2 regions of the Herbidospora sp. RD11066 genome follow, and region 1 is predicted to be linked to the other one. Evidence: riboswitches for the same ligand, from Rfam matches in the RefSeq annotation. Region 1 holds a riboswitch; the other holds the start of a gene.
What was found. A riboswitch is a leader RNA that binds a small molecule or an ion and turns the genes downstream of it on or off. The one in region 1 is predicted to bind glycine.
Positions count from the first base shown of each region.

Region 2: another riboswitch for glycine. It lies ahead of gcvP (aminomethyl-transferring glycine dehydrogenase); the one in region 1 lies ahead of gcvT (glycine cleavage system aminomethyltransferase GcvT).

Region 1 covers NZ_BAAGDO010000004.1:618,691-623,802, forward strand. Annotated here, with positions in the region: gene ACYQ78_RS19625 (L-serine ammonia-lyase) at 1-1,147, opposite strand, end outside; gene gcvH (glycine cleavage system protein GcvH) at 1,158-1,547, opposite strand; gene gcvT (glycine cleavage system aminomethyltransferase GcvT) at 1,544-2,620, opposite strand; glycine riboswitch at 2,654-2,748, opposite strand; glycine riboswitch at 2,749-2,846, opposite strand; gene ACYQ78_RS19640 (gamma-glutamyl-gamma-aminobutyrate hydrolase family protein) at 2,863-3,564, opposite strand; gene ACYQ78_RS19645 (3-oxoacyl-ACP reductase) at 3,561-4,325, opposite strand; gene ACYQ78_RS19650 (aldehyde dehydrogenase family protein) at 4,333-5,112, opposite strand, start outside.
Region 2 covers NZ_BAAGDO010000002.1:255,278-260,389, reverse strand. Annotated here, with positions in the region: gene ACYQ78_RS07610 (hypothetical protein) at 17-505, opposite strand; gene gcvP (aminomethyl-transferring glycine dehydrogenase) at 636-3,476, opposite strand; glycine riboswitch at 3,513-3,614, opposite strand; glycine riboswitch at 3,615-3,710, opposite strand; gene ACYQ78_RS07600 (MerR family transcriptional regulator) at 3,751-4,371, opposite strand; gene ACYQ78_RS07595 (bifunctional nuclease family protein) at 4,518-4,988, opposite strand; gene ftsR (transcriptional regulator FtsR) at 5,074-5,112, opposite strand, start outside.

The DNA.
Region 1 (5,112 bases):
GCCCCAGGTTGTGCTCGATGCCGATCTCGGCGGCGTTCTCCACCTGTTCGGGGGTGCCGCCCAGGACCTCGGTCAGCCCGGCCGCCGCCATCGAGCAGGCCGACCCCACCTCGCCCTGGCAGCCGACCTCGGCGCCCGAGATCGACGCGTTCTCCTTGAACAGCACGCCGACCGCGCCCGCCGTGAGCAGGAACCGCACCACGGCGTCGTCGTCGGCGCCCGGCATGAACCGCGTGTAGTAGGAGATGACGGCCGGGATGATGCCCGCCGCGCCGTTGGTGGGCGCGGTCACGATGCGGCCGCCCGCGGCGTTCTCCTCGTTGACGGCCAGCGCGAACAGCGTCACCCAGTCCATCGCCTGGAGCGGGTCGCGTTCGGCCGGTTCGCTCTGGAGCTGACGCTGGAGCTGGTGGGCGCGGCGGCGCACCTTCAGCCCGCCCGGCAGCACGCCCTCGCGGGAGGAGCCGCGCCGCACGCATTCGTCCATGACGCGCCACAGGTCGACCAGGCGTGACTTGATCTCGGCCTCGGTGCGGCCGAAGGCCTTCTCGTTGGCCATCATCAGGCCGGAGATCGACAGGCCGGTCTCGGCGCACTGCGCCAGCAGCTCGTTCGCCGTCAGGAACGGGTGGGGGAGCGGGGTGTCGTCGGGTTTGATGCGGTCGGCGCCGGTGGCGTTCTCGTCGACGACGAAGCCGCCGCCGACCGAGTAGTAGATCTTCTCTCTCAGGACGTCGCCCGCCTCGCCCCACGCCGTGAAGCGCATGCCGTTGGGGTGGCCGGGGAGCGAGATCTTGCGTTCGAAGACGAGGTCGTCGCCGACCACGAACGGGACCACCCGCTGCCCCATCAGGGACACCGTGCCCGCCGCGCGCATCGCGGCCAGCATGCCCTCGACCGCGTCGACGTCGACGAGCTCGGGCTTCTCACCCGACAGGCCCAGCAGCACGGCCTTGTCGCTGCCGTGACCCTTGCCGGTCAGGCCGAGCGAGCCGTAGAGGATGACCTGGACCTTCGCGGTCTTCTCGAGGAGACCGTTGTGGAGCAGGCCGCGCGCGAACTTGTGCGCGGCGGCCATCGGGCCGCCCGTGTGGGAGCTGGACGGCCCGATGCCGACCTTGAAAAGGTCGAAGACGCTGATCGCCATCAGAGGGGGATCATGACTCTGCGGCGGTGAGGGTGGCGTACTCCTCGCTGGTGAGCAGGTCTTCGGGGGTGCCCTCGACGCGGATGCGGAACAGCCAGCCGTCGCCGTAGGGGTCGCTGTTCACCAGGGACGGGTCGTCGACCACGCTCTGGTTGATCTCCACGATCTCGCCGCCCGCGGGGGCGTAGATGTCGCTGACCGACTTGGTCGACTCGACCTCGCCGACCGCGTCGCCCGCCTCGATCCGCGCCCCGGCCTCCGGAAGCTGGACGAAGACCACGTCACCCAGCGACTCGGCGGCGTAGGCGGTGATTCCGACGGTGACGGTCAGACCGTCGTCCAGCCCGGCGACCCACTCGTGCTCCTTGGTGTAGCTGAGCTCGTCGGGAATGCTGCTCACTTCTTCCTCCTGTAGAAAGGCAGGTCAACGACGTCGACCGGTTCGTGGGAGCCGCGGATGTCCACGGCTGCGGGGGTGGCGTCCACCTCGACGTAGGCCATCGCGATCGGGCGGCCGATCGACGGCGAGGGGGCGCCGCTCGTCACCTCGCCGATGGGGGTGCCCTCGGCGTCGACGACGGCGAAACCGTGGCGGGGCACCCGCCGGCCCCGCATCACCAGGCCGACCAGGCGCTTGTCCGGCTGTACGCCGGACAGCGCCGTCCTGCCGACGAAGTCGCCCTGCTTGTCGAAGCGGACGACCCGGGCCAGACCGGCGTCGGCGGGGGTGGTGGCCGAGGTGAGCTCGTTGCCGTACAGCGGCATTCCGGCCTCGAGACGGAGCGTGTCGCGGGCGGAGAGGCCCGCGGGGACCAGGCCGTGGTCGCGGCCCGCCTCCATGAGCGCGTGCCAGAGCGGCACCGCGTCGCCGGCGCTCACGAATAGCTCGAAGCCGTCTTCGCCGGTGTAGCCGGTGCGGGCGATCAGCGCCTCGACGCCCGCGACGGTGCCGGGGAGACCGGTGTAGTACTTCAGCCCGGCGAGGTCGGCGTCGGTCAGCTTGGCCAGGATCTCCGGGGAGTTCGGGCCCTGGATCGCCAGCAGCGCGTAGGAGTCGGAGCGGTCGTCGACCACGGCGTCGTGGTTCTTGGCGCGGTCGGTGAGTTCGGCCGCCACTTTGAGGTAGTTGGACGCGTTCGCGCACACCATGAACTCGTCGGCGGCCAGCCGGTAGACGATCAGGTCGTCGACGATGCCGCCGCCCGGCTCGCACATCATCGTGTAGCGGGCCCTACCCGGCTCCAGGCCGCCCAGGTTGCCGACCAGCGCGAAGTCGAGCGCGTCGGCGGCGCCGGGACCGGTCACGTGGATCTCGCCCATGTGGGACAGGTCGAACAGCCCCGCGGTGGTGCGGACTGCGGTGTGCTCGGCCGACTCACTGCCGTAGCGCAGCGGCATCAGCCAGCCGGCGAAGTCGGTCAGGGTCGCGCCGAGGCTCTTGTGCACCTCGTGCAGCGGGGTCGGTCGGGACATGAAGCGCACCTCGAATAAGGTCGGATGTCAGCATCCTCCCCCTCTGTCATGGGTGCCTGAGAGCTTCGCCCGAGTTTTGCCGGACTTTCACCTTCGGCGAGGCCACAGGCCTGCTTTCCAGAGGACACCTCGCCCGCACGGTCCTTTGCCTTGAGAGGTTCGCGGGGAGGGCTTGCTCCTTCAGGGGCCCTGGCCGGATGCCAGGGCACTCTCCCGCGCGGGATCACCGGTGTGCGGTCAGCCTAGCCGCCCCTCACCGCCGGGCGGAACCCGGCGCGGGTGACGAACGACCCGAAGACCGGCGCCTCCTCGTCGGCCTCCGGATGCCACTGGACCGCCCAGACCGTCTCGTCGAGCATGACCGCCTCGATCGTGCCGTCGTCGGCGCGGGCGGTGACCGTCAGGCCGGGCGCCAGGTGGTCGATGGCCTGGTGGTGGTAGTGGGCGGGGGTGATCTCTTCGGCGTCGTAGAGCCGCCGCAATGGTCCGGAAAGACGTACCGGAACCCTGCCGTAGACCCCCGGAGCCGGAGAGTGGCGGTCGGTGCCGCACACGTCGGGCAGGTGCTGGATCAGCGTGCCGCCCAGGGCGACGTTGAGCACCTGGAGGCCCCGGCAGATGCCGAGGATCGGGAGCCGTTGCGCCAGGGCGGCCTTGACCAGCGAGAACTCGGCGTCGTCGCGGAAGTCGCGGATGTAGCCGGTTCTCGGGTGCTGGACGCCGCCGTACCGGCCGGGGTCGATGTCGCCGCCCCCGGCCACGATCAGGCCGTCGAGACGGCCGGCGAGCTCGCCCGGGTCACCGGTGGGCGGCAGGATCACCGGCTGCCCACCGGCCCGTTCGACGTGCCTCACGTAGTCCCACGGCAGCAGCGCCGCGGTCGTGTCCCAGACCGTGAACTGTGCTTTTTCGGCGTAACACGTGATGCCGATGACCGGTCTCACAGGGGCGTCACGTAGGCGCCGGAGATGCCGCCGTCGACCAAAAACTCGGCGGCGGTGATGAACGACGCGTCGTCGGAGGCCAGGAACGCCACGGCGGCGGCGATCTCCTCGGCCCGCGCGAACCTGCCGAGCGGCACGTGCACCAGGCGGCGCTGGGCGCGCTCGGGGTCCTTGGCGAACAGCTCGCGCAGCAGCGGGGTGTCGACCGGGCCGGGGCACAGGGCGTTGACGCGGATGCCCTCGCGGGCGAACTGCACGCCCAGCTCACGCGTCATCGCCAGCACGCCGCCCTTGGACGCGGTGTAGGAGATCTGCGAGGTCGCCGACCCCATGACCGCCACGAACGAGGCGGTGTTGATGATCGAGCCCTTGCCCTGCCGCTGCATGTAGGGCAGCACGTGCTTGCAGCACAGGTAGACGCTGGTGAGGTTGACCTCCTGGACGCGGCGCCAGGCGTCCATGCCGGTGGTCAGGATCGAGTCGTCGTCGGCGGGGGAGATCCCGGCGTTGTTGAACGCGATGTCGACGCTGCCGAACTCGTCGTAGGCGGTCTGGAACATCCGGACGACGTCGTCTTCCTCGGCCACGTTGGCCTTGACGAAGATCCCGCCGACCTCCTCGGCGGCGCGCCGTCCGGCCTCCTCGTCGAGGTCGGCGAGCACGAGTTTGGCGCCCTCTTCGGCGAATCTGCGCGCGGTCGCCATTCCGATGCCCCCGGCGGCGCCGGTGATCACGGCGACCCGGTCCTGCAAGCGTTGCATGTGCTTCCTACTCCGTTGCGATGAAGACGTTCTTGGTCTCGGTGAAGGCGGTCAGCGCGTCGGGGCCCAGTTCGCGGCCCAGGCCCGACTGCTTGAAGCCGCCGAAGGGCGTCCAGTAGCGGACCGACGAATGGGAGTTGACGCTGAGGTTCCCGGCCTCGACCCCGCGGGCGACCCGCAGGGCCCTGCCGACGTCGCGGGTCCAGATCGAGCCGGACAGGCCGTAGGGGGTGTCGTTGGCTTTTTCCAGAGCGTCCGCCTCGTCGTCGAAGGCGACGACGGAGACGACCGGGCCGAAGACCTCTTCGCGGTAGGCGGGGTCGTCGGCGCCAATGAGGACGGTCGGCGGGAACCAGTAGCCGGGGCCTTCGGGGCAACTGCCCTGGAAGTAGGGGTCCGACACGTAGGACCGGACTCTGGCCAGGTGTTCGGCGCTGACCAGCGGGCCCATCTGGGTGTCTTCACTGTTCGGGTCGCCGGTGCGGATGGCCTGCACGGCCTCGGTGAGTTTCGCGAGGAACTCGTCGTGGACGGAACGCTCCACCAGGATCCGGGACCGCGCGCAGCAGTCCTGGCCACTGTTGTCGAACACGGCCATCGGGGCTGACGCGGCGGCTTTCTCGAGATCGGAGTCGGCGAAGACGATGTTCGCGGACTTGCCGCCCAGCTCCAGCGTCACCCGCTTGACCTGCTGCGCGGCCTTCGCCGCGATCAGCTTGCCGACCTCGGTCGACCCGGTGAACACGATCTTGGCGACGTCGGGATGCTCGACCAGGCGGGCACCCGC
Region 2 (5,112 bases), on a different contig from region 1:
ATTTCCCGTTGCGGGGCTACGCCCGGCCTCGGCGCATTTCCACCTGGGCGGCCAAGTCGGCGTCCTCGTGGTCGAGGCCGTAGGTCCAGACCGTTTCCGCGTCGGCGTCCCGCCCGCGCAGCGGCAGGGTGCGGGCCAGCAGCTCGATCGCCAGGGCGGCCGTGTCGGCGTCCGGGCCCGCTTCGACCGCGACCTCGAACTCGGCGCAGGCCATCTCCAGGTGGGCGATGCCCAGCAGGACACGGAGCCGTGCGGCGTCGGCGACGCCCGGGACGGCCAGGGCCTGGAGCAGGAGGTCGGCCGCCTCGGCGGGGGCGTTCTCCTCCAGCAGGATCTGGGCCATGCGCTCGGCCGTGACCGACAGGCCGACCGCGGCGCTGGCCTGGTCGGGGGCCGCCGTGTCGGCGGCGAGCGTCGCGAAGATCGCCGCCGCGGCGTCGAGGTCCCCGGCGTCATAGAGGCGCCGGGCCTCGTCGATCTGCCGTCCGGAGTCGATGGCCGTCATCTCGGGGGGCCTCCAGGGAACCGGGCCGAAAGGGATTGCGAAGATCCTAACGACCGGGTCCCCCATTAGGCGGCAGACATGCGGAAGGTGATGGGTTTCTGTCTCCCCCTTCAGGGAAGGGTCAGCCGGTTCAGTCCTCGTAGGCCGAAAGAGGCGGGCAGGCGCAGACCAGGTTGCGGTCGCCGTAAGCCTGGTCGATGCGCCGGACCGGCACCCAGTACTTCTGGTCGCGCAGCGAGGCCACCGGGTAGGCCGCCTCGGTCCGGGTGTACGGGTGGTCCCACTCGTCGGCCGTCAGCACGTCGGCCGTGTGGGGGGCGTTGCGCAGCGGGTTGTCCTTGGCGTCGTACAGGCCCGAAGCGACCTTGGAGATCTCCCCGCGCACCGCGATCATGGCGTCGGCGAAGCGGTCGAGTTCGGCCAGGTCCTCCGACTCGGTGGGCTCGATCATCAGCGTCCCGGCCACGGGGAAGGACATGGTCGGGGCGTGGAAGCCGTAGTCGATCAGGCGCTTGGCGACGTCGTCGACGGTCACCCCCGTTTCGCGGGTGATGGCGCGCAGGTCGATGATGCACTCGTGGGCGACCAGGCCCTCGCGCCCGGTGTAGAGGACGGGGTAGTGCGGGGCGAGCCGCCGGGCCAGGTAGTTGGCCGACAGGATCGCCTGCTCGGTCGCGGCCTTGAGGCCGTCGGCGCCCATCATCCGCACGTACGCCCACGAGATCGGCAGGATGCCCGCCGATCCGAACGGCGCGGCCGAGACCGGGCCGACGACGCCGCGTCCCGGGAGGAACGGGGCCAGGTGGGCCTTGACCGCGACCGGGCCGACGCCGGGGCCGCCGCCGCCGTGCGGGATGCAGAAGGTCTTGTGCAGGTTCAGGTGGGACACGTCGGCGCCGAACTCGCCCAGTTTGGCCAGGCCGACGAGGGCGTTGAGGTTGGCGCCGTCGACGTAGACCTGCCCGCCGGCCTCGTGGACCTTCGCGCACAGGTCGACGATGGTCTGCTCGTAGACGCCGTGGGTCGACGGGTAGGTGACCATGATCGCCGCCAGCCGGTCGGCGTGCTTGGCGATCTTGGCGTCGAGGTCGGCCATGTCGACGTTGCCGTCGGCGTCACAGGCGACCACGACGACCCGCATGCCCGCCATGACGGCGGAGGCGGCGTTGGTGCCGTGGGCCGACGACGGGATCAGGCAGACGTCGCGCTCGTGGTCGCCCCCGGCACGGTGGTAGGCCCTGATGGCCAGCAGGCCGGCGAACTCGCCCTGCGACCCGGCGTTGGGCTGGATGGAGACGGCGTCGTAGCCGGTCACCTCGGCCAGCCAGTCTTCCAGGCTGAGGATCAGGTCGGTGTAGCCGTCGGTCTGCTCGGCGGGCGCGAACGGGTGGATCGACGCGAACTCGGGCCAGGTGATCGGCTCCATCTCGGTGGTCGCGTTGAGCTTCATCGTGCACGACCCGAGCGGGATCATCGACCGGTCGAGCGCGATGTCCTTGTCCTGGAGCCTGCGCAGGTAGCGCAGCATCGCCGTCTCCGACCGGTAGTCGTGGAAGACGGGGTGGGTCAGGTAGCCGGTGGTCCGCTGGAGGCCCTGGGGCAGCGCGTCGTCGGTGGAGATGTCGAGATCGTCCACGGAGGGGCCGTCGACGCCGAAGGCCGTCCAGACGGCGCTCAGGTGCGCGGAGGTGGTTTTCTCGTCACAGGCCACCGCGATGTGGTCGTCGCCGTCCTCGCGGACGTTGACGCCGAGGTCCCGGGCCGCCGCCGCGACCGCGGCCGCGCGGCCCGGCACGCGGGCGGTCACGGTGTCGAAGAACTCGTCGTGGACGACCTCGACGCCCCCCGCGCGCAGCCCCGCGGCCAGCACGGCGGCGTGCCGGTGGGCCCGCAGGGCGATCCGGCGCAGGCCCTCGGGGCCGTGGTAGACGGCGTACATCGACGCGATCACCGCCAGCAGGACCTGGGCGGTGCAGATGTTGCTGGTCGCCTTCTCGCGGCGGATGTGCTGCTCGCGGGTCTGGAGCGCCAGCCGGTAGGCGGGGCGGCCGTCGGCGTCGATCGACACGCCGACCAGGCGTCCGGGCATCTGCCGCTGGAGGCCCTCACGTACCGACATGTAGGCGGCGTGCGGACCGCCGAACCCGAGCGGGACGCCGAAGCGCTGCGACGATCCGACCGCGATGTCGGCCCCGAGGGTGCCGGGCGCCTCCAGCACGGTCAGCGCGAGCAGGTCGGCCGCCACGGTCACGACCGCCCCGGCCGCCTTGGCGCTCGCGGCCAGCGCCCGGAAGTCGGCCACCCGGCCCGAGGCCCCCGGATACTGCACCAGGATCCCGAAACATTCGGGCAGCTCACCGGTGTAGTCGGACTCGACGAGGGTGATGCCGAGCGGCTCGGCGCGGGTGGCGAGCACCGCCTTGGTCTGCGGGAGCGCGTCGGCGTCGACCACGAACACGTCGGCCTTGACCTTGGAGGCCCGGCGGGCCAGCGTCATCGCCTCGGCGGCGGCGGTGGCCTCGTCCAGGAGGGAGGCGCCGGCGACGTCGAGGCCGGTCAGGTCGCTGACCACGGTCTGGAAGTTGAGCAGCGCCTCCAGGCGCCCCTGCGAGATCTCCGGCTGGTACGGCGTGTAGGCCGTGTACCACCCCGGGTTCTCCAGCACGTTGCGCAGGATCACGCCCGGCGTGATCGTGTCGTGGTAGCCCAGGCCGATCATCGAGGTCAGCACGGTGTTGCGGGCGGCCAGCGCGCGCAGTTCGGCGAGCGTCTCGGGCTCGGACAGCGCGGGCGGCAGGGCGAGGGCCCCGGCGGTGCGGATCGAGTCGGGGACCGCCACGGCGACCAGGTCGGCGACGGTCTCGTAGCCGACGGCCTCCAGCATGCGGGCCTGGGCGGCGTCGGAAGGACCGATGTGGCGGGTGGCGAACGGCGGGGCGTCCAGGTCACGGAGCGGTGTGCGGTCGGTCATGACAGGGAACTCCAGGGCAGGCGAGACCGGGCGGTCTCCCCCTCTGTCATGGAACCTGAGAGCTTCACCGGACGACGACGGCCGGTTTTCCCCTTCGGTGAGGCGCCGCCTGGACGGCGGACCTGCTTTTCAGAGCTGCCTCGCCTGGCGGTACGGGTGCCTGAGAGATTCCGGGGAGGTTTGCTCCTTCGGCGCCCCATTCAGTGCAGATGGGGACTCTCCCGCGCAGGGTCGATGGCTACAACCACCTTACCCGTACCCCTGAGCTGGGGTCTCAACCGGTCTTCCGAGCCCTCCGCCGCTGGGCCAGTTCATCGGAGGGGTGGTCGGCCTCGTCACTGTCGGGGCCGACCGCGAGTTCCCCCGGCAGCTCCGCGAGTGATCCCTCGACCTCGCGCCAGACCCGGCCGAGGGCGATGCCGAAGACCCCCTGCCCTCCTTGGAGGAGGTCGATGACCTCGTCGGCGGAGGTGCACTCGTAGACGCTCACGCCGTCGCTCATGAGGGTGATCTGGGCGAGGTCGTTGACCCCGCGGTCGCGCAGGTGCTGGACGGCGGTGCGGATCTGCTGGAGGGAGACCCCGGTGTCGAGGAGCCGTTTGACGACCTTGAGCACCAGGATGTCGCGGAAGCTGTAGAGCCGCTGGGATCCGGAGCCCTGGGCGGGCCGGATCGTCGGCTGCACCAGGTCGGTGCGCGCCCAGTAGTCGAGCTGGCGGTAGGTGATCCCGGCGGCGGAACACGCCGTGGGACCGCGGTAGCCGATGTCGTCACGCACCGCCGCGGGCCGCTCGTCGAACAGCAGGCCCTGCTCACCGGCGCGCTCCCGCGCCGACTCACGCTGAACCGCGTCGTGCTGGTCGGCTTTGTTACCCTCGCCGCTGCTGACCGCCACTGCGGACCTCCGGCTTTCTCTCATCCCACGGTCTGATCTGGGGGTACGCGAACTACAACCGTGGATTCACTTGCACCGTAGGACTGGGGAAAGGCACAGTCAACGACCGCCCCCGGCGCGTCGTGAAGGTGAGATAACCCCTCAACTCAACCCGCACGGCCGAAATCCTCGGGGCTGATGTTGTCCAGGAACTCCCGGAACTTCTCGACCTCGTCCTCCTGGTCATCGGCCATGCTGACGCCGTTCTCCCGCATCACGTCTTCGCTGGCGAAGATCAACGCGTCGGTCCGGAGGGCCAGGGCGATGGAGTCGGAAGGACGTGCGCTTACCTCTACGCCGTTGGAGAACACCAGGTCGGCGTAGAAGATGCCGTCACGCAACGCGACGATGTTGACGCGTTCGAGTGAGACCTTGAGCGCGCCCAGCACGTTGCGGAAAAGATCATGGGTCAGCGGTCGGGGCGGTGGCTCGTCCGCCTGGGCGAGCGCGATCGCCGTCGCCTCGGTCATCCCAATCCATATCGGCAGGTAGCGGTCGCCGTTCGCCTCCTTGAGAAGGACGATCGGCTGGTTCGAGGGCATCTCCACCCGGACCCCCACGAACTCCATCTGCAACACAGGCGCTCACTCTCCGGGATGCGGCATTTCACCAGGTATTCAACTCACCAGGCATTCAACGTAACACCCACGCGCCGGACCCGCGTCAACGGCCGAGTGAGCCGCGGACGGCCCCTTCCAGCAG